One region of the Niveispirillum sp. genome, then DNA from elsewhere that is predicted to be linked to it. Evidence: riboswitches for the same ligand, from Rfam matches in the RefSeq annotation. Region 1 holds a riboswitch; the other holds the start of a gene.

Region 1 (10,998 bases):
TGCGGCGGCGCAGGAAGCGGACCATGGCATTGTCATCCATGGAGGGTTCCTTGTCCCCCATAAACAGCATCTTCACGCCGGTCAGGATCAGGAAGCCGCCGAAGATATAGAGCAGCCAGTCGAATTCCGTGACCAGGGCCGCACCCAGACCGATCATGATGCCGCGCAACACGATGACGCCCAGGATACCCCAGAACAGCACCCGGTGCTGATAAAGGCGCGGGATGGCGAAATAGCCGAAGATCAGCGAGATAACGAAGACGTTATCCATGGCCAGCGCCTTTTCCAGCGCAAAGCCCGTGAAATACTGCATGCCCGGCGTCGGGCCCAGATACCACCACACCCAGCCGCCGAAGGCAGCCGCGATGGCGATATACAGCGCGGAGAGCACGAGGCTTTCGCGCACGCCGATTTCGTGGTCGTTCTTGTTGAGCACGCCCAGGTCGAAGACCAGAAGAGCAATAACGATAGAAATAAATACCAGCCAGAGCCAGAGGGCCTTGCCCAGAACCGGCTCAAGCATGATCGTGGCGAGAAACTCCATGGGAGTGCCTCCAGTAGATCAGCCGAGTGCTTGCGTCAGCGACGAGGGTTCTATCCGACATCGCAGCCAACGCCTTGGCTGCCAGAGGGGCCCGGATGGTCGCAGATTTAGGATGGGCTTTCAGGCCTTCAAGAGGGGCGGCGCAAAATTTCTCGCACCTTCGCGATACGCGCAAACCGAAAGAAGGCGATGATGGCGGCCAGTTCCAGGCCATAGAGGCCGAACACCCAATAGCCCTTGAGGAAGAAATACCGGACCAGATTGACGGGAAATTCCGTCATGGCCCGGAAGGCCCCATACCGCCGGCCCTTGCCCCGCGCCACGATCTCTTCCGCCTGCGCCGTGGAATAGCGGTTCAGCTTGGCGATCAGGTCGCCATGATGGCGGATGGAATAATGCGCGATGATCGGCGACAGGGCGCCGACCCGACCGCTGTGCATTTCCACGGCATCATGGGTGGCGCTGTCGGCAAAACGGCCATGGCGGCGGTCATAGAGGCGGATGTAATTGTGCCGTGGGGCGAACCGATGGGGCCGCTTCTGTCCGGCCAGGGTCATAACGGTGCGGATGCGATAGCCCTGCAACGCCGGCTGCCCAGCCGCGAACAGTGCGCGCACCGCCGGCTCCAGTGCGGGTTCCGGCACCTCATCCGCATCAAGGTTCAGCAGCCAGTCATGCCGGCACTGTTCCTCGGCAAAGCGTTTTTGGGGGCCATAACCGGGCCAATCGTTGTGGATGACCGTGGCCCACAGCGACCGGGCCAGTTCCGGCGTGCCATCGCTGCTGCCGCTATCCACCACCAACACCTCATCCACCCAGTCGCGCACGGACAGGATGACGGGGCCAATGCGGTCGGCCTCGTTCAGGGCGATGATGAAGACAGAGAGGGGAAGTTTCCCGCTCATTCCGCCGCCAGAATCCTCGGCAGCTTGAAGATCACATTCTCCGTGGCGGTCACCACCTCCTCCACGGTCACTGCGAACCGTTCCCGCAATGCTGCCAGCACCTCATCCACCAGTACCTCCGGGGCGGACGCGCCCGCCGTGATGCCCAGGGTGCGGACCTTGGACAGGCGGTCCCAGTCGATCTGGGCCGCGCGCTGCACCAGCATGGCGCGGGTGCAGCCATGGGCGCGCGCCACCTCCACCAGCCGCACGGAGTTGGAGGAATTGGGTGCGCCCAGCACCAGCAGCGCATCGGCGCGCGGGGCGATGGCCTTCACCGCGCCCTGCCGGTTGGTGGTGGCGTAGCAGATATCCTCCCGCTTCGGCCCGGAAATGCTGGGGAAGCGGTCACGCAGGGCGTCCACGATGGCGCCGGTATCATCCACCGAAAGGGTGGTCTGGGTGGCAAAGGCCAGATTATCGGGGTCATCGACCACCAGGCCCGCCACATCCTCCACCGTTTCCACCAGCTTCACCGCGCCTGACGGCAGCTGGCCGATGGTACCCACCACCTCCGGATGGCCGGCATGGCCGATCAGCAGGACGGTGCGCCCGGCCTCATGATGATGCTCGGCCTCGCGATGCACCTTGGAGACGAGCGGACAGGTGGCATCCACATAGATCATGTTGCGGCGCTGCGCCTCGGCGGGGATGGCCTTGGGCACGCCATGGGCGGAGAAGACGACGGGCCGGTCGTCCGGCACCTCGTCCAGCTCCTTAACGAACACCGCTCCCTTCGCCTCCAGGCTTTCCACCACGAAGCGGTTATGCACGATCTCATGCCGGACATAGACGGGGGCGCCGAATTTCTTCAGCGCCGTTTCCACGATCTGGATGGCCCGGTCCACCCCGGCACAGAAGCCACGCGGGGCCGCCAGCAGCACATGCAGGGGCGGAAGCGGGGCGGAGGGGGCGATAATGTCGGACATGATGATGGGGGTGTCCCTGTCGATACGTGTCAGTGCCGGGTGCCACGCTTGCGCGGCTGGGTGCCCACCTATATTGTCGCAACCCGGCGTGTGGGAAGGTGCCATTCAATTGACATGGTCGCCGCCCATTCATGTCCCGGTGAATGGAAGTGAACGGACGTTTGATGACCAGCCCCATGATGACCACCCGGCCCAACCATAGCCCGGTTCCGACCAACAGGAAAGCTGCCCGCCGCATGACCCTGGCCGCGCTTGCCGGCATGGGTATGCTGGCCCTGGCCGGATGCGCCGAAAATGACGCCATGGTCGCCGGCTGTCCCAATGTCGGCGTGCTGCGCGATGCCGGGACCCTGCGCACCGATCAGGGCGTGGCCATCCTGTCGGGCATCCTGGCCAATTGCGGCTATGACGACACGTCCGTCACCATCGCCGCCAATGTGATGATCACGGCGCGGGCCAATGAGGGTGCGGCGGGCGGCACCATCCCCGTCACCTATTTCGTGGCCGTCACCGACCCGAACCGCAACATCCTGTCCAAGAAGACCTTCACCACCAGCGTGACGGTCGGCAGCGACACGCAGGAGACCCTGACCCAGGTGATCCCCGTGCCGAAGACCATGGATGCCCGCTGGTTTGAGGTGCTGGTCGGGTTCCAGCTGACACCCGAGCAGGTGGCGGCCAACCGGAACAGCAACGAAGGCCGGTAAGCCCATCGCGCGGGGCATCCCCCCGCGCGGCGTTGCCCTGCACGAGTTTGCATTGACAGCGCCGCCGCAAAGCGTAGTTTGGCGCCGATCAGCCGACGACCCCATGCGGGAGAGACCGGTAACCTGGAAACAGGCCAACGGCGCCGAAGGAGCAACCGCCCCCGGAAACTCTCAGGCAAAAGGACCGCGAAGGGTAGGCACATCTGGAAAGCAGGCGGGCTCGGAGTATACCGGGCCGACAGCCCACCGACGGAGTAAGTGGACGCCGAATGGCGCCGCGAATCTCTCAGGGGCCAGGACAGAGGGGGGCAACCGCCGCGGGGACGATCCCCGTGACGGGTGAAACCTGTCCTGATGGGAGTGCCCCGCCTTGGGTGACACCAGCCTGCTGCGTACGCCGCTTTATGATCTGCATGTGGAACGGGGCGCCAAAATGGTGCCGTTCGCCGGCTATGACATGCCGGTCCAGTATCCGCTGGGCGTGCTGAAGGAACATCTGCATACGCGCGCCCGCGCCGGCCTGTTCGATGTGTCCCATATGGGGCAGGTCCGCCTGCGCGGCGCGGATATCGACAGCGTGATCAAGGCGCTGGAAGCGCTGGTGCCCGGCGATATCGCCGCCTTGGCGCCGGGTCGCATCCGCTACACCATGTTCACCAACGATAATGCCGGCATCCTGGATGACCTGATGGTCACACGGTTTGAGGATCACCTGTATGTGGTGATCAATGCCGGCTGCAAGACCGAAGACCTGGCCCATCTCAAGGCCAATCTGCCGGGCGACATCACCATCGACTATCTGGGCGATGATGCGGGCCTGCTGGCCCTGCAAGGTCCGGAAGCAGCCGCTGTCATGGCCCGCCTGCTGCCCGAAGCCGCCGATATGGGCTTCATGAGCGCGCGGGCCGCAATGATTGACGGCATTCCGGTGCAGATCAGCCGGTCCGGCTATACCGGTGAAGACGGGTATGAGATCAGCGTGGGTGCGGCGGATGCCGAGAAGCTGGCCCGCCTGATCTTGGCGCAGGACGGGGTGGAGGCCATCGGCCTGGGCGCGCGCGATTCGCTGCGTCTGGAGGCCGGGCTTTGCCTTTACGGCCATGACATCGACACCAGCACCAGCCCGATTGAAGCCGCATTGAACTGGACCATCTCCAAGCGACGGCGGACCGATGGCGGCTTCCCCGGTGCTGGCGTCGTGCAGGCGCAACTGGCCGGCGGCCCCGCCCGCCGCCGCGTGGGCATCCAGCCGGAAGGCAAGGCCCCGGCGCGTGAACATACCGAAATCCAGGATCTCTCCGGCAACCGCATCGGGGAAATCACCAGCGGCGGCTTCGGCCCCACCGCCGGCGGCCCCGTCGCCATGGGCTATGTCGATACCGGCTTCGCCGCCGTCGGCACGGATGTCCAACTGATCGTGCGCGGCAAGGCAATGCCGGCCAAGGTCGCCGCCCTGCCCTTTGCACCGCATCGTTATTTCAAGGGCTGAAGCCCTTTCCCACGTTACCCCCAAACGAAAGACCGACCCATGACCATCCGTTTCACCAAGGACCATGAGTGGATCAAGCTGGACGGCGGCGTCGCCACCGTCGGCATCACCGATTATGCCCAGAATGCGCTGGGCGATGTGGTGTTTGTCGAGGTGCCGGACGCCGGCAAGGTGCTGGAACAGGGCAAGGACGCAGCCGTGGTCGAATCGGTGAAGGCCGCCTCTGAGATCTACGCCCCCGTCGATGGCACAGTCATCGAAGGCAATGCCGCCCTGGGTGACGATCCCTCGCTGGTGAACACCGCCCCGGAAGGTGACGGCTGGTTCTTCAAGATGTCGATCAAGGACATGGCGCAGTTTGAGGCGCTGATGGACGAGGACGCCTACAAGTCCTTCACCGAGGGGCTGTGATGCGTTACCTGCCGCTGACCGATGCCGACCGTTCATCCATGCTGGCCACCATCGGGGTGGACAGTGTGGATGCCCTGTTCCGCGATGTTCCCGACCATGCCAAGCTGCCGGGCAAGATCGCCGGCCTGCCCGACCATAAGGGCGAGTTGGAGGTGGAACGCCACCTGTCGCGTCTGGCCGCGAAGAATGTCACGGCCTCGTCCGTACCGTTCTTTGTGGGGGCGGGTGCGTACAAGCACCATGTCCCCGCCTCAGTCGACCAGATCCTGCTGCGGGGCGAGTTCCTGACCAGCTACACGCCGTACCAGCCGGAAGTGACGCAGGGCACGCTGCAATATCTGTTCGAATTCCAGACGCAGGTGGCGCTGCTGACCGGCATGGATGTGGCCAACGCCTCCATGTATGACGGGGCGACGGGTACGGCGGAGGCCGTCCTGATGGCCGCGCGCGTCAATAAGCGTAACAAGGTCATCCTGTCCGGCGGCTTGCACCCGCATTACCGCGAAGTGGTGGAAACCACCTGCGGCATCATGGGCATGGATATCCGCGCCCAGGCGCCCGACTGGAAGAATGCCGAAGACCTGTCCGCTCTGCTGGATGCCGAAACCGCCTGCGTCGTGGTTCAGACGCCCTCGCTGTTCGGCCATCTGCGAGACTTCACGGCCCTGTGCGATGCCGCCCACGCCAAGGGCGTGATGGTCATCGTGGTGGTGACGGAGGTTGTGTCGCTGGGGCTGCTGCCGTCGCCGGGTTCCATGGGCGCCGACATCGTGGTGTGCGAAGGCCAGTCCATCGGTAACGGCCTGAATTTCGGCGGGCCTTATGTCGGCCTGTTCGCCACCCGTGACAAGTATGTGCGCCAGATGCCGGGCCGCCTGTGCGGTCAGACGGTGGATGCCGATGGCAAGCGCGGTTTCGTGCTGACGCTTTCCACCCGTGAGCAGCATATCCGTCGCGAAAAGGCGACGTCGAACATCTGCACGAACTCCGGCCTGTGCGCGCTGGCCTTCACCATCCACCTGTCGCTCTTGGGCGAACAGGGTCTGGTGCAACTGGCCCGCATCAATCATGCCAATGCCGTGACGCTGGCTGACAAGCTGTCCGCCGTGAAGGGCGTCAGCGTCGTCAATGATGGGTTCTTCAACGAATTTACGGTGAAGCTGCCCAAGAAGGCGGCCAAGGTCGTGTCCAAGCTGGCGGCCAAGGACATTCTGGCCGGCGTGCCGGTCAGCCGTCTGTACCCGGATGTGGAAGGGCTGGACGATCTGCTGCTGGTCGCCGCGACGGAGATCAACAGCGTGGAAGATATGGACGCGCTGGTGCGCGGCCTGGAGGAGGTTCTCTGATGGCCATGAACAATCAGGGTCGCGACAGCACCCCCCATTCCGTGTCCGTCACGGGCGACGTTGTCACCTTCACCGGCAACAAGGCGCTGCAGCAGGAAGAAGCGCTGATCTTCGAAATGGACAATCCGGGCGCCGTGGGCGTGGACTTGCCGGAGCCGGTGACCGTGAAGACGCGCCTGGGCGGCCTGTCGGCCCGCGCCGGTGTCGGCCTGCCGCAGCTGGCCGAACCCGACGTGGTGCGCCATTACACGCGCCTGAGCCAAAAGAACTTTGCCATCGACACGACCATGTACCCGCTGGGTTCGTGCACTATGAAGCATAACCCGCGCCTGAACGAGAAGATGGCCCGTCTGCCCGGCTTCGGCGACATCCACCCGATGCAGCCGGTTGAAACGGTGCAGGGTGCGCTGGAACTGATCGATCAGCTGGCCTACTGGCTGAAGACGCTGACCGGGATGCCGGCCGTCGCCATGTCGCCGGGGGCCGGTGCCCATGGCGAGCTGTGCGGCCTCATGGCCATCCATGCGGCCCTGGATGCGCGCGGCGAAAGCCATCGCCGCCGTGTGCTGGTGCCCGAGTCTGCCCATGGCACCAACCCAGCCACGGCTGCTTTCTGTGGTTTCACCGTCGATACGATCCCGGCGGAAGAGAATGGCCGCGTCAGCGTGGAGGCCGTGAAGGCCAAGCTGGGCGATGATGTCGCCTGCATCATGCTGACCAACCCCAATACCTGCGGCCTGTTCGAACCGCAGATCCGGGAAATCGCTGACGCGGTGCATGCGGCGGGCGGCTATTTCTACTGCGACGGGGCGAATTACAACGCCATCGTCGGGCGCGTGCGCCCCGCCGACCTGGGCGTGGACGCCATGCATATCAACCTGCACAAGACCTTCTCCACCCCGCATGGCGGTGGCGGTCCGGGTTCCGGCCCGGTGGTCCTGTCCGATGCGCTGGCCCCGTTCGCGCCCCTGCCCTTCGTGGTGCATGGCAAGGATGGGTTCACGCTGGTCGAACATGCCAAGGATGCCGGCGAGGCCACGCCGTTTGGCCGCCTGAAGGGCTTCCACGGACAGATGGGCATGTTTGTGCGGGCGCTGTCCTATATGCTGTCGCACGGGGCCGATGGCCTGCGTCAGGTGGCGTCCGATGCTGTCCTGAACGCCAACTATGTGCTGGCCAGCCTGAAGGATGTCATGTCGGCATCATTCGAGGGCCCGTGCATGCACGAAGCCCTGTTCGATGATCGCTTTCTGAAGGGCACGGGCGTCACGCCGCTGGACTTCGCCAAGGCGATGATCGACGAGGGGTACCACCCGATGACCATGTATTTCCCCCTGGTCGTCCATGGTGCCCTGCTGATCGAGCCGACGGAGACGGAGAGCAAGCGGACCCTGGATCAGTTCATCGGGACCATGCGGCACCTGGCGGAAAAGGCCATTGCCGGCGATCTGGCGCATTTCCAGGCCGCCCCCCGTCTGACCCCGCGCAAGCGGCTGGACGAAACCCAGGCCGCCCGCAAGCCGGTGCTGCGCTGGGTGAAGCCGGTGCCACAGGCCGTGGTGGCGCAGGCGGCAGAGTAATCCTGTTGCACGAAACGGCCGCTGGACGCCCTTAAGGGAATCCTGCGGCCGTTTTCGCGTCATCTTTATTTCATACCCATGAAGTCATCGCGTGATTTGGGGCACGGAGCAGCGTATATTCTGCCTCCATGCGCTTTCCCTTTAAGCACCTTGTGCACCCCTTGCCGGTCCTTGCCGCACTCCTGGCCCTGTTGGCCGGGACGGGTGACACGCGTGCCCGCGACCTGACACCGGCGGAACGGGAACGCCCCATCATCATCGCGTCCGACCCCTGGTGTCCCTATGCCTGCGATCCCGATGCGGATGGGCGGGAGGGCTATATGGTCGATCTGACTCGTGAGATATTTGAAGGGCTTGGCTTAAAGGTTGAGTATCGCGTCGTCAATTTCGCGATGATGAAGCGCATGGCCAAGGATGGCACGGCCACCGCCCTTCCGGGCATGGCATCGGACATGGATGGTGCCGTGCGACTGCCGGCACTGGCGCAGGGCAATTCCGCCAACGCCGTCGTCATGGCCCGCACACAGAGCTTCGCCTTCACCAAGCCGGAGGATTTTGAGCGGTTCCGCCTGGGCGTGATCAAGGATTACGATTATGGCGGCACCTTACAGGAGTATGTTGATAAGAATATCCAGAACCCGGACCGAATTGTCGTTTTGAGCGGGTTTGGCTATTCACATCTGGTGCAGGGGCTGCGCATGCTGACGGCGGGGCGCATCGACATGCTGCTGGATGATCACAACGTCCTGCGCTGGCAGGTCCGGCGCATGGGGATACAGCAGCAGGTCCTGACCCAATCTCTGAAGGATGATGCCGACCTGTTTGTCGGCTTCTCGCTGAGCGACCCGCGTTCCGCCGAACTGGCCCGCATCATGGCGGAGGGGACGCGCCGCCTGCGGGAGAATGGCCGGTTGTCGGCCATCATGCGCAATTACGGGCTGGAGGAGCAGGCGGCCCTGCTCAACAACTGACCGGCACCGATTTTCATCGCCAAAAGCCCCCGTCATTCTCTACCTTTGCCGCATCCGGATGGGCGGATGGGTGGAAAGGGTGCAGTGGCGATGACCGATGAATTGCCTGTGGTGCTGCATGTCGGATGCGGTGTCGCCGACCCCGCCAAACTGCCGGAGCAGTTCTTCGCGCCGCGCGAATGGCGTGAGTTGCGGTACGATATCGACCCTAATGTGGCACCCGATATTATCGGCAGTATCACCGATATGAACGGCATCGCGTCAGCATCGGTGGATGCTGTCTGGTCTTCCCACAATGTTGAACATCTTTATCCCCATGAGGTGCCGGTGGCGCTGTCGGAATTCCGGCGGGTGCTGAAGCCCGGCGCCTTCGCCCTGATCACCCTGCCCGACCTGCAGCAGGTGGCCGAACTGGTGGCCCAGGGCAAGATGGAGGAACCGGCCTATCTGTCGCCCGCCGGTCCCATCGCCCCCATCGATATGATCTTTGGCTGGCGCCTGCCCATGGCACAGGGGAACCTGTATATGGCCCACCGTACCGGCTTTGTGCAGAACAGCCTCAAGAAGGCGATGGATGAGGCCGGTTTTGTCGGCACCCAGGTGATCCGCGACGGGCAATTCGCGCTCTGGGCCAAGGGCTACGCCCCCATCCCCTGATAGGGACATGATGATGAAGCCCGGCAACAGCACCTTTTCCGCCCTTGGCACCACCATATTCGAGGTGATGTCGCGGCTGGCCGATCAGCATAAGGCCATCAATCTGGGCCAGGGCTTTCCTGACGGCAACGGCCCGCCCGATATTGTGGAGGCCGCCGCCAGCTATCTGACCCATGGCTGGAACCAGTATCCGCCCATGCCGGGCCTGCCGGGCCTGCGACAGGCACTGGCGGCCCATAATGCCCGTTTCTATGATCTGACGGTCGATTGGGCGACCGAGACGCTGGTGACCAGCGGTGCAACAGAGGCGCTGGCCGCCTGTCTGTTCGGCCTGCTGGAGCCGGGGGACGAGGTGGTTCTGTTTCAGCCGCTCTATGACAGCTACGCCCCCATCATCCGTCGCGCCGGGGCCATTCCACGATTCGTCAGCCTGAAGGCACCGGACTGGACCTTTACCGAGGCCGATCTGGAGGCGGTGTTTGGCGAGAAGACCAAGTTGGTCCTTATCAACAATCCGCAGAACCCGGCGGGCAAGGTCTGGACCCTGGACGAACTGACCCTGCTATCCCGCTTTGTCATCCACCATGACGCCATGGCCCTGTGTGATGAGGTTTATGAACATCTGGTGTTCGACGGGCGGCGGCATATCCCGCTGATAACCCTGCCCGGCATGCGTGAACGTACGCTCCGCATCGGGTCGGCCGGCAAGACCTTTTCCCTGACCGGGTGGAAGGTCGGTTATATCACGGGGCCTGCACCGCTGCTGGCCCCCGTCATCAAGGCACACCAGTTCTTGACCTTCACCACCCCGCCGAACCTTCAGCATGCGGTGGCGCTGGGCCTGAACAAGGATGACACCTATTTCACTGGGCTGGCCGAGGACATGGCGCGGCGCCGCGACCTTCTGTCGGCGGGGTTGCGGGCGGCGGGTCTGGTCGTGCTGCCGTGCGCCGGCACCTATTTCCTGACCGTCGATCTGGCGGCCAGCGGCATTGCCATGGATGACCGGGCCTTTTGTCAGCATCTGACGGAAAAGGTTGGTGTGGCCGCCATCCCGATCAGCGCCTTCTTTGAGGTGGATGCCCCCACCCACCTTGTCCGCTTCTGCTTCTGCAAGCGGGATGAGGTGCTGGAAGAGGCGATCCGGCGGTTGGGGGCGGGGATCGTCTGATCTCCGCCCTCACGCCAACTCCTCCACCCCGTCACGCGACAGGCGAAAAACGCGGTCCTGCGGCACGGGCAGGCGGCTGGCGGCATCCTGGTCCAGACCGGCATAATGGGCACGCAGGATACGGCCGCTCATCCCATGCGAAATGGCGATGGTGGGACGGTCAACCTCGGTGACAAAGCCCAGCAGGCGTTCGCGCACCCCCTCATACCGCTCCCCGTTCGGGGCATGGAACTGCCAGCCATGGGGGCC
Region 2 (10,998 bases), on a different contig from region 1:
ACCCTTTCGGTGCGATCCCTGTCCAGCGCCAAGCCCGTCGGCGGCGTGCGCCTGTCCTTGATCGCCCGCAACAATGATGTGCTGGCAGAGGCGAAAAGCGACGGCAAGGGGCTTTTCCATTTCGATGCCGGGCTGCTGCGCGGCGAGGGCGGTCTGGCGCCCGTCATGGTCATGGCCTATCGCGAAGATGGCGATTTCAACTTCCTGGACCTGCGCCGGCCCGGTTTCGATCTGTCCGACCGAGGTGTGGAGGGACGCCAGCCGTCGGCGGCGGCGGATGCTTTCCTTTATACCGAACGCGGCATCTACCGTCCCGGGGAGACGGTGGAACTGACCACCCTGCTGCGCGATCCGCAGGCCCTGGCCCTGCCGGGCCGGCGTCTAACCATCAAGCTGAAGCGGCCCGACGGCAAGGAGCATCAGCGGTTCGAGATGGCTGATGACGGCGGTGCGGCGGGCCACCTGTCCATCACCCTGCCGGCCAGTGCCAACCGGGGGCAGTGGGAAGCGGCGGCCCATGCCGATCCTGCTGGCCCCGCCATCGGATCGGTACGCTTCCAGGTGCAGGATTTCGTGCCGCAGCGTCTTGACGTTGCCATCGACAACAAGCCGGCCCGGCTGGCCCCAGGTGAGGCGGTGGTCCTGAATGTCAGTGCCCGGTTCCTCTATGGTGCCCCCGGTGCCGCCCTGGCCGGTGAGGCGCGGCTGACGCTGGAGCCGGACCCGGCCCCGTTCCCCCGCCACAAGGGTTATCAATGGGGAACCCCGGCGGACAGTTTCGATGTGGAGCCGGTGGACCTGACGGTGGCGGAGACGGATGCGGCGGGTAAGGCGCAGGTGACGGGTACGGTCCCGGCGCAGGTGCCGGGGACAAGGCCGCTGCGCGCCGACATCTATGTCGCCATCCGGGAACCGGGTGGGCGGGCGACCGCCGAACATGTCTATGTGCCTGTCCTCGTCACGCCGCTGTCCATCGGCATCCGCCCGCAGTTTCACGACGCGGTGCCGGAGGGCGCCAAGGCGGGGTTTGAGGTCATTGCCGTCGATGCCGATGGCAACCCGGTTGCCGCCAAGGGCCTGTCCTGGCGTTTGATCAAGGATACCTCCACCTGGCAATGGTTCCGCAGCGGGGGAAGTTGGAAATATCAGCGGGTGCCGCGTGAGAAGCTGGTGGCCAGCGGAACAATCGATATCGCCGCCGACAAACCGTCGGTCCTGTCGCAGGCCGTGACCTGGGGCGGATACCGGCTGATTGTGGCCGATAGCGCCAGTCCGGCAGCCACGTCCGTCGCCTTCTCCAGCGGCTGGTATGGCGAAAGCGGGCCGGACCGCCCCGACCGCCTGAAACTGGCTGCCGACCGTGCCGGCTATGCCCCCGGCGACACAGCCCGCCTGCGCATCGACAGCGAGGTGGCGGGGGAGGCGCTGCTGGTCATCGCCAATGAGACAGTGCATGAGACGCGCAGCATCGCCGTGCCGGCGGGCGGTGCCGATGTCGATGTGAAGGTCGGGGCGGATTGGGGGCCGGGCGCCTATGCGCTGGTCACCCTCTACCGTCCGCTGAACGCCTCTCTGGGCCATGCGCCGGTGCGGGCCGTCGGGGTTGCCTGGCTGGGCATGGATGCGGCCCGCCGCACGCTGGATATTGCCATCGCCGCCCCGGATAGGGTGCTGCCGCGCCAGACCATCACGGTGCCTGTGGCCGTGAAGGGAGCGGGGGCCAAGGCGCATGTCACCCTGGCTGCCGTCGATCAGGGCATTCTGGGCCTGACCCGCTTTGCCACGCCCAAGCCGCAGGATTACTTCCTGGCTAAGCGGCAATTGGGCGTGTCGATGCGCGATGATTATGGCCGCCTGATCCGGGCGCAGGCCCAGGGTGATGACCAGGGCGGCGACGGGTTCGGCGGGCGCGGGCTGGACGTGGTGCCGACCCGCACCGTGGCCCTGTTTTCCGGCATCGTGGCGCTGGATGCGGCGGGCAAGGCCGATATTCCCCTGACCATCCCGGATTTTCAGGGCGAGCTGCGCCTGATGGCCGTCGCCTGGGACACGGACAAGCTGGGGTCGGCGGAAAGGCGGATGACGGTCCGCGATCCCGTAGTGGCGGAGGTGATCCTGCCCCGCTTCCTGTCCCCGTCGGACAAGGGCCGTGCGACCGTCCTGATCCATAATGTCGAAGGGGCCGCGGGTTCCTACCGGCTGGCCCTGGGCGCCAAGGGCGCTGTCGCCGGTGGCGAGGCGGCGCGGTCCGTCACCCTGGCACAGGGGGAGCGGCAGGTCTTCACCGTACCGCTGGATGCGACCGAAGCCGGCATCGGCACCGTCACCCTGTCGGTGGCTGGGCCGGGCGGGTTCCAGGTGGAACGGTCCTGGCCCATCCAGGTGCGTCCGCCGCAACTGCCCGTCACGCGGGAGATGGTGGCGACCCTGGCGCCGGGGGAGAATGCCGTCCTGCCCGCCGACCTCCTGACCGGGCTGGTGCCGGGGACGGAGGCGGTGTCGCTGTCTATCTCCCGCTGGCAGGGTATTGACGTGCCGGGCATGCTGCGCTGGCTGGACCGGTACCCCTTCGGCTGTCTGGAACAGACGGTCAGCCGGGCCATGCCCCTGCTCTGGTTCAACGATCTGGCCCTGCTGGCCGGCACGAAGCAGGACAAGGCCATTGCCGACCGGGTGCAGGACAGTATCGACCGCGTCCTGTCCATGCAGGACCCGGAAGGGGGCTTCCGCATGTGGGGCCAGTATGATGACGCTGCCGATCCCTGGCTGTCGGTCTTTGCCATGGACTTCCTGGAACTGGCCTCCGACCAGGGCTTTGTGATCCCGGCGGATGCGCTGACGCTGGGCCGGCAATGGCTGGGCGATGCGTCCAGCCGATCCTATCCGCCGGCAGTGCGGGCCTATGCCGCCTGGGTTCTGGCCCGCAAGGGCAAGGCCAATGTCGGCGACCTGCGCTATTTCCATGACAGCAAGATGCCCGAACAGGCCCTGGCCGCCGCCCATCTGGGCGCAGCGTTGGATGCCGTGGGTGAGCGGGCGCGGGCGGGCCAATCCTTTGATGCCGCCCGCGAGAAGCTGGCCGACTGGGCCGCGAAGGAGGCGGAGGAGGATGCAGCGCGGGAAATGGCGCGGCGGACGGGCAAGCGCCCCAAGCTGCCGGTCCGCACCGACACCTATGGCAGCCGCCTGCGCGACACCTATGCCATCGCCAGCCTGATGGCGGCGGGCGGGCGCGGTGTGGCGATCCCCGCCCTGCTGGACACCGCACAGGTCCTGGATACCCGCGCGGAGGAGACGAACACCCAGGAAAAGGCCTGGATCCTGCGTGCCGCTGCCGGGCTGGCCCCGAAGGGCGCGAAGCTGGCCGTCAGCCTGGACGGGGCTAGCGTCGGCACCGGCGATCCGGTATCGGCCAGCATCGCCCCGGACCGGCTGCGCGCCGGCCTGACGCTGGCCAACCAGGGCGATACCGGGCTTTATCGCACCCTGTCGGTGGAAGGCGTGCCGGTGGACCCGGTGCCGGCGGTGGAGGCCGGGATCGCCCTGCGCAAGAGCCTCTATACCGCCGACGGGCAGCCGGTCGATCCGGGCAGCATCAAGCAGAATGACCGCATCATCGTGGTGGTGGAGGGCAATGCCGGCATGGCGGCCGTTCCCGGCGACTATGCCATCCTGGACCTGCTGCCCGCCGGGTTGGAGATCGAGGGCGTGATCAAGCCGGAACAGGCCGGCTATGGCTGGTTGGGCGCGCTGTCCGGTACCAACATTGCCGAGGGGCGTGACGACCGGTTTGTGGCGGCCCTGTCCCTGCCCGCCAACCGGGAGGGGACACAGGGTGCCGCCGGCATTTCCGGCTTCAAGATCGATCCCCGTTGGGGCTTCCGGGTGGCCTATGCCGTCCGCGCCGTGACGCCGGGGTCCTTTGCCCTGCCGGCGGTGGCGGCGGAGCATATGTATGTGCCCAAGGTGAAGGCCCGGACGGCGATGGGCCGGATTGAGGTGGCGGAGTGATCAACGGGCGCCGGCGGCGGGTGCTGGCGGCGGTCCTGCTGGCCCTGACCGGGCTGGCGGTGGCTGCCGACCTGGCCCTGCCGCCCGATATGGGCCGCTGGGACGGGCGGTCGGCGGAGGTGCTGGACAGCGAAGGCCGGCTGCTGCGTGCCTTTCCAACGGCGGAGGGGGCATGGCGGCTGGCGGCCGACTCTGCCCGCGTCGACCCGCTTTACCGCGCCATGCTGCTGGCCGTGGAGGATCGCCGCCATGGCTGGCATCCCGGTGTTGATCCGCTGGCCATCGTGCGGGCGGTGGGTCAGGCGGTGAGGCATGGGCGGGTCATTTCCGGCGCCTCCACCCTGACCATGCAGGCGGCCCGCCTGCTCTCGCCGCAGCCGCGCACCCTGTCGGCCAAGGTCACGGAAGGGCTGCGGGCCTTGCAGTTGCGCCGCCGGCTGGGCGGGGACGGCGTGCTGTCGCTCTATATGAGCCTTGCGCCTTTTGGTGGGCCGCTGGAGGGGGTAAGGGCGGCCTCGCTGGCCTGGTTCGGGCGGGAGCCGGACCGGCTGACCCCGGCGCAGGCGGCCTTGCTGGTGGCGCTGCCGCAATCACCGGAAAGGCTGCGGCCTGACCGGTACCCGGACGCGGCGAAGGCGGCGCGGACCAAGGTTCTGGACCGGGCCGTGGCGGCGGGCCTGATCGCGGCGGATGTGGCGGCGGCGGCCAATTCCGAGCCGCTGCCCACCACCATGCTGCCCCTGCCCATGCTGGCCCCGCATCTGGCCGAACGGCTGGTGGCAGGTGTCGGTCCGGGGTCCATCATCCGCACCGGTGTGCGGTCCGACCTGCAACGCGCGCTGGAGGCCGTGGGCCGGGCGGAACAGGCGCGGATGGAGGCGGGGGGCGACCTGTCCGTCCTGGTCATCGCCAACCAGGACCGCCGTGTCCTGGCCCATCTGGGCAGCGGAGACTGGCGCGTGCGGCAGCTGGACCTGTCACGGGCCGTGCGGTCGCCGGGATCGGCGCTGAAACCCTTTATCTATGCCCTGGCCTTCGATGATCTGTCCCTGCATCCCGGCACCCTGATCGATGATGCCCCGCAGCGGTTCGGGGATTGGCTGCCGCGTAATTTCGATGACGGCTTTCACGGCGTGGTGACAGCGCGCGACGCCCTGCAACGCTCCCTCAACATCCCCGCCGTGCGGGTGCTGGAACGGGTGGGGCCGGCGCGGCTGGCGGCACTGTTAACCATTTCGGGAGCGGAACTATCCTTGCCACCGGCGGCAGAGCCGGGATTGCCATTGGCCCTGGGCGGTGTCGGCATCCGGCTGACCGACCTTGCCATGCTCTATTCCGCGCTAGGTGATGACGGCGTCACCAGACCGTTACGGTACCGGATTGATATGCCGGAGGCCCCCGCCAGTGGCCGGCTGGTCGGGGCTGCGGCGGCGCGGGCGGTTCTGGCCGTGCTGCGCGACAGTCCCGTTCCCGATGGTCTGGCCGGGGGGCAGGGGATTGCCGGGCGACGGCGGGTGGCGTTCAAGACCGGTACCTCCTTTGGCTTTCGCGACGCCTGGACCGTCGGTGTTTCCACCGATTACACCGTGGCCGTCTGGGTTGGGCGTGCCGATGGCGCGCCCCGGCCCGGAGCGGCGGGACGGCAGGCGGCGGCCCCGTTGCTGTTCCGGGTGTTCGACCTGCTGCCCCCCGACGGGCCGACAAGGCCGGTGCCGGAACCCGACCATGCGCTGCTTCGTACCACGCCGCCGCCGGGTCTGGCCCGGCTGGATGGCGGCGGGCCGGTGGCGGCGACGCAGCGTGGCGAACGATTGCGCATCCTGTTCCCGCCCGACGGGGCGGAGGTGGAAGCGCTGGCCGATGGCGTCTCCCTGTCGGCGGCGGGCGGACGGCCACCTTACCGCTGGGTCGCGGATAATGTGCCGCTGCCCGATGACAGCCGGTTCTGGCGCCCGACCGGCCCCGGCTTTTCCCGCCTGACCGTCATGGACAGCACCGGCCAGCGCGCCAGCGCTGCCATCCGGGTGCAGGTGCCGGGGCCGCCGGAAAATTAACCCTGTGAAACATTGTTGAACATGGTGTCGGCGATGTTCCGAAAGCCGCGGGTCGTAGCACGGATTATGGCTTCGCCTAATCCGCGCTACGCAACCAAGTGAAACACAAAATCGATGTGCGTTTCAGGAGCGCATGGCACTCCAACTCCGAAAGCCATGCGCTCCGAATTCATGCAGTCACAATCCTGGCGTTGATGCGGACAGCATAACAGGAACCGCGCGGAAAGTCAGCATTCCGGGATGTTCACGGCCAGCCCGCCCAGGGATGTTTCCTTGTAATGTTCGCTCATATCGGCGCCGGTGCGGCGCATGGTTTCGATGACGCGGTCGAGCGAGACATGGTGGGAGCCATCGCCCATCATGGCCAAGCGGGCGGCGTCCACTGCCTTGATGGCGCCCATGGCGTTGCGTTCGATGCAGGGGATTTGCACCAGGCCGCCGATCGGATCACAGGTCAGGCCCAGATTATGTTCCATCCCGATCTCGGCGGCGTTCTCGATCTGCGCCGCTGTGCCGCCCAGCGCCGCAACCAAGGCACCGGCGGCCATGGAACAGGCGACGCCCACCTCCCCCTGGCACCCGACCTCGGCGGCGGAGATGCTGGCATTGCGCTTGTACAGGCCGCCGATGGCGGCGGCGGTCAGCAGGAAGCGGTGGCGGCCCTCCCGGCTGCCATTGCAGAACCGGTCATAATAGCGCAGCACCGCCGGCACCACGCCCGCCGCGCCATTGGTGGGTGCCGTCACCACCTTGCCCCCGGCGGCATTTTCCTCATTCACGGCCAGGGCCCAGAGGTTGATCCAGTCCAGCACCGACAGGGGATCGGTTAGCATGCGTTCCTGACGCGCCACCAGATCGCGGTGCAGGCGCCCGGCCCGGCGCTTCACCTTCAACCCACCGGGCAGCAAGCCGTCCTGGCGCATGCCACGGTCGGTGCAGGCCTCCATCGCGGCCCAGATGGCGTCCAGGCCAGCGCGCACGTCGGCTTCCGGCTTTGACGCGCATTCATTGGCCAGGATGATGTCGGGGATCGACAGGCCCGTCGTCGCCGCGATGGACAGCAGGCCATCGGCGGTTTCGTAATAATGCGGGGGCGGGGTGGGGCCGTCGCTGCCGCCATCGCCCTGGTTCTGCCGCGCCTCATCCTCGTCCAGGACAAAGCCGCCACCGATGGAATAATAGGTGCGCGCGGCCACCAGCGTGCCATCGGCATCAAAGGCGCGCAGCAGCATGCCGTTGGGGTGGAAGGGCAGGCGTTCTGATCCGCGCCATTCGATATCGCGTTCGGGGTCGAAGGTGATCTCCTTCACGCCGCCCAGGGCCAAGCGATGATTATCGGTCACCGACCGGACCAGCGCCTCTGCCGCGTCGGGATCGACGCTGGCCGGCTGATACCCAGCCAGACCCGTGATGGCGGCACTGTCGGTGGCATGTCCGCGTCCCGTCAGGGCCAGCGAGGCATAGAGCGTGACGCTCACCCGCTCCGTATGGGCCAGCCACCCGGTTTCCGCCAGCCGGGCGGTGAAACGGAAGGCGGCCGTCATGGGGCCCATGGTGTGCGAGCTGCTGGGCCCCACGCCGATCTTGAACAGGTCGAAGACGCTGATGGTCATGATGGATCATTCCGGGGGATGGGCGTACAGGTCCGAGCGGCCGACAACATGTGAGCCGGTCGGTACAGGGCACGCTGAAGATCGGTTCAAGATGAGGTGCTGAGCCTTTCCATCGCCAGGGCTTCCAGCTCCGGCGACAGGGGGTACATGTGCTTATATTGTACTATCTGTTTGCATATCAGGGAGATACGACTGTCCATCGAGGGGATGGTCAACGCCTTCATCAAGGGCTGATTGAACGGTTCGACTTTCGCCAACTGAAACTCGAACGCGATGCTGACCCGTGGTTCAGTTGCGCGCGGTGAGCTGCGCGCACCCCAATGCAACACTGCCTGATTCCAGCAAAAGACATCTCCCGCTGTGGCGGGCAGCGCCCGGATATCCGGCAGGTGAGGCGCCCATTGCCATTCATTGTCCGTGTGATAGGTCTTGTCCCGGTCCGCCGGCAGCACATACATGCAGCCGTTCAACGGATTGGCATTCGACAATGGCAGCCAGATCGTGAGGCTTTTCGGTGTGCCATCAGGGAACAGGGATCGCTGGCCCTTGTCCCGATGCGGCGACCATCCCGCCTCGCCTGCCCGCGGATCGACATGCCAGGCCCAGAAGTCCGGCAACAACATGTAGTCATCGCCGAGTATGGCCTTTATCAGATGATGCAGCCTCGCGAAGATTACCCAAAATTCGTCGTAAGCATAGGCAAAGACCGGCGATAATCCTCGATCTTTCAGATGACCCACCGCATTGCGCATGGCTTCGATCGACAATCGCCATGGAATGGGACCAGGCAAATGGAAATACCCTTCGCGCACAACCAGTTCCCGTGCCTTACGAGCCAAATCGGCGCCGATATTGAAAGGAGTGGTGGCATTGATGAACGGCAGGTCCATCACATGCAGGTCTGGATTGATTGCGAGCCAGAAATCCGGCGTCACAAGATCCTGTGCGGTCAACGGGCTGTTCAGTACCGCAACGTTCATCGTGTCATTCTTTCCTCATAAGCCACCGCTCGTCCGATGCGGCGCCCGGTATGCACGCAACATAGAATAACGGCCTTATTTTTGGAAAGTAGTCGCCGGGTCCGGCGTCCAGGCGGGCATATAAAACAGGCGACAGGCATGGCTTCCCTCTCCCACCGCTTGGGTGGATGGTGCATGCCCCATCCGTATCTGGGCCTGAGAGTTTCGCCATCGGTGCGGCATGCGCCGGCGGCTTTCTCCTTCGGCGGGGCGGGGTGGCATTGCCATCCCGCCCACTCTTCGGATGTCATCGGCCCCATGCGGTTCGGGTGCCTGAGAGATTCCGGGGCGGTTGCTCCTTCGGCGGCGGCTTTATCCGCGCTCTCCCGCATGGGTGTGGGCATGATCTGGCCTGACTGCCCCCTCCGGGTCAAGTGGTTCCGTCAGGGGATCGTTTGGCGCCCTGCGGTCCCTGTTTAACCACCAGGAGAAGGGCATATGACCATGTTGCCTTGACGAAGCGACCGGTCACGGTTGTACTGGCTTCCATACTGGAAACAGGGTTAACGGGGGTGCTGTATGGAGGGGATCAGCAAACTGGCCGGTGAGGAACGGGCCGCCGCCTTCTGGGGACCGGACCCGATGCCACCGGTCAGTCCAAAAACCCTGGATGTCCTGTTCCTGCATCCCAAGACCCTTGTCGATAGTTGGCCCATCCCCGTCGATACACTGGGCGAGATGGTGAAAATGCCCAGCGCCGTCTATCCCATCCTGGTTTCCTCCATCGCCGACCTGTCCATCGATTACGAGATTTTCGACGGCTATGTGGCGCGCGATACCTTCGCCGCCTATAAGCGCCGGCTGGCCAAGCCCGACATCATCTGCGTCAGCGTGATGACATCGCTGAAGGCCATGGATACGGAAATGACCATCCGTCTGGCCCGCGAACTGAACCCCAAGGTCAAGATCATCCTGGGCGGCAACCATGCCAGCGCCTGGCCCGAACGCTGGCTGGCGCTGGGGGCGGATTACATCGTGGTGAAGGAGGGGGAAATCCCCTTCCGCCGTCTGATCCAGCATCTGACGGGCTGGCAGGTGGACTTGGTTGATGTGCCGAACCTGTGGTGGAAGAATGCGGATGGGGCAGCACAGAAATCCAACGCGCAACTGCCCCTGATCGACATCAACAAGGCACCGGTGCCGGATTGGAGCCGGTTCGATTTCGCCCCCTATGGCATGGGCATGACCAAGGGCTTTGCAGCCGCCGTCGAAATCTCCCGCGGCTGTCCGCAGCGCTGCGACTTCTGCAATATCAACAAGTTCTGGGACTATAAGCAGCGCTACAAGTCGGTGGAGCGGGTGCTGGAGGAACTGACGGCCCTGCATGCCAAGGGAGTGCGGGAATTCATCTTCACCGATGATAATTTCGGCGGCGATCATCGCCACACGATCAAGCTTCTGGAAGGCATGGTGGAGCGGGGGCTGGACATGCGCTGGGGCAGCTTCCTGCGCGGTGATACGGTGACCAAGACGCCGGGGTTCGAGGTGCTGGCGGCCAAGGCCGGCCTGCGCTTCTGCATGATGGGCATTGAGAGCCTGGACCCGGCCTGGCTGAAATCCCACCGCAAGGGCGTGCGCGCGTCTGACGTGGTCGGTATGTACTCGGATGTCTATAAGCGGCTGAACAGCCAGGGCATCTATGTCGTCGGTCTGTTCATCTCCCCGCCGCAGGGTGAACGCACCGACTTTTCCGGCACCGGGGCCTGCGGTGTCGTCTGTGATTACCATTACTCGGCCAACCTGATCGCCCAGAAGGGCAGCCTGCTCTATGACGAGTATCTGGCGCGCAATGCCGTGGGCAAGGACATGTTCTATCATGACTGGAACCTGTCCAGCATCGTGTTGAACGACGGGCGCGTGCAGAAGAACCAGAAATCGTTGTGGGATGAGGTGAAGGAGGCCTTCACCGGCTATGGCATGCGCTCCGCCCTGTTTGGATCGCGCTTTGCCCGGCGCTTCCGCTGGCGTCCCATCTTTGTGGTGGGTGAACGCATGCTGTGTACGACGCCGGGCGACCTGAAACGCTGGCGGTTGGCGCGGGACAAGAGCTTAGGCTTGCAGGAGCGGCAGGACCGCATTCTGGAAACGGCGCTGGGGGATGAGAAAATCCAAAGGCTGGCCAAGCGGCGGTTCTGGATCAGCCCGCTTAGCCTGCGCACGGGCCTGTGGCGGGGGCGGGCGAAGCGGGCTAGGCTGCCCCCATCCATCTGACCTACGGAAGATCATCGCCATGACCTTCGAAAAGCTGCGGTTTGAGCGTGAGGGGCCGGTGGCGTTGATCACGCTCAACCGGCCGGAGGC

Evidence for each region. Region 1 has a riboswitch for glycine ahead of gcvT (glycine cleavage system aminomethyltransferase GcvT). Riboswitches for the same ligand answer to the same signal wherever they lie in the genome.
Region 2: it holds a riboswitch for glycine, as region 1 does, so the genes downstream of both, ACT6Q8_RS06690 (phytanoyl-CoA dioxygenase family protein) here and gcvT (glycine cleavage system aminomethyltransferase GcvT) in region 1, are expected to answer to the same signal.

Annotation. Positions count from the first base shown of each region.
Region 1 covers NZ_JBQVOH010000004.1:9,827-20,824, forward strand. Annotated here, with positions in the region: gene ACT6Q8_RS11760 (TerC family protein) at 1-544, opposite strand, end outside; gene ACT6Q8_RS11765 (glycosyltransferase family 2 protein) at 673-1,449, opposite strand; gene ispH (4-hydroxy-3-methylbut-2-enyl diphosphate reductase) at 1,446-2,417, opposite strand; gene ACT6Q8_RS11775 (hypothetical protein) at 2,582-3,124, shown strand; glycine riboswitch at 3,221-3,321, shown strand; glycine riboswitch at 3,322-3,436, shown strand; gene gcvT (glycine cleavage system aminomethyltransferase GcvT) at 3,495-4,613, shown strand; gene gcvH (glycine cleavage system protein GcvH) at 4,653-5,024, shown strand; gene gcvPA (aminomethyl-transferring glycine dehydrogenase subunit GcvPA) at 5,024-6,370, shown strand; gene gcvPB (aminomethyl-transferring glycine dehydrogenase subunit GcvPB) at 6,376-7,950, shown strand; gene ACT6Q8_RS11800 (substrate-binding periplasmic protein) at 8,112-8,921, shown strand; gene ACT6Q8_RS11805 (class I SAM-dependent methyltransferase) at 9,012-9,578, shown strand; gene ACT6Q8_RS11810 (aminotransferase) at 9,592-10,749, shown strand; gene ACT6Q8_RS11815 (histidine phosphatase family protein) at 10,759-10,998, opposite strand, start outside.
Region 2 covers NZ_JBQVOH010000002.1:331,863-342,860, forward strand. Annotated here, with positions in the region: gene ACT6Q8_RS06675 (alpha-2-macroglobulin family protein) at 1-4,011, shown strand, start outside; gene pbpC (penicillin-binding protein 1C) at 4,008-6,065, shown strand; gene ACT6Q8_RS06685 (L-serine ammonia-lyase) at 6,293-7,678, opposite strand; gene ACT6Q8_RS06690 (phytanoyl-CoA dioxygenase family protein) at 7,765-8,658, opposite strand; glycine riboswitch at 8,949-9,036, opposite strand; gene ACT6Q8_RS06695 (B12-binding domain-containing radical SAM protein) at 9,217-10,908, shown strand; gene ACT6Q8_RS06700 (enoyl-CoA hydratase/isomerase family protein) at 10,928-10,998, shown strand, end outside.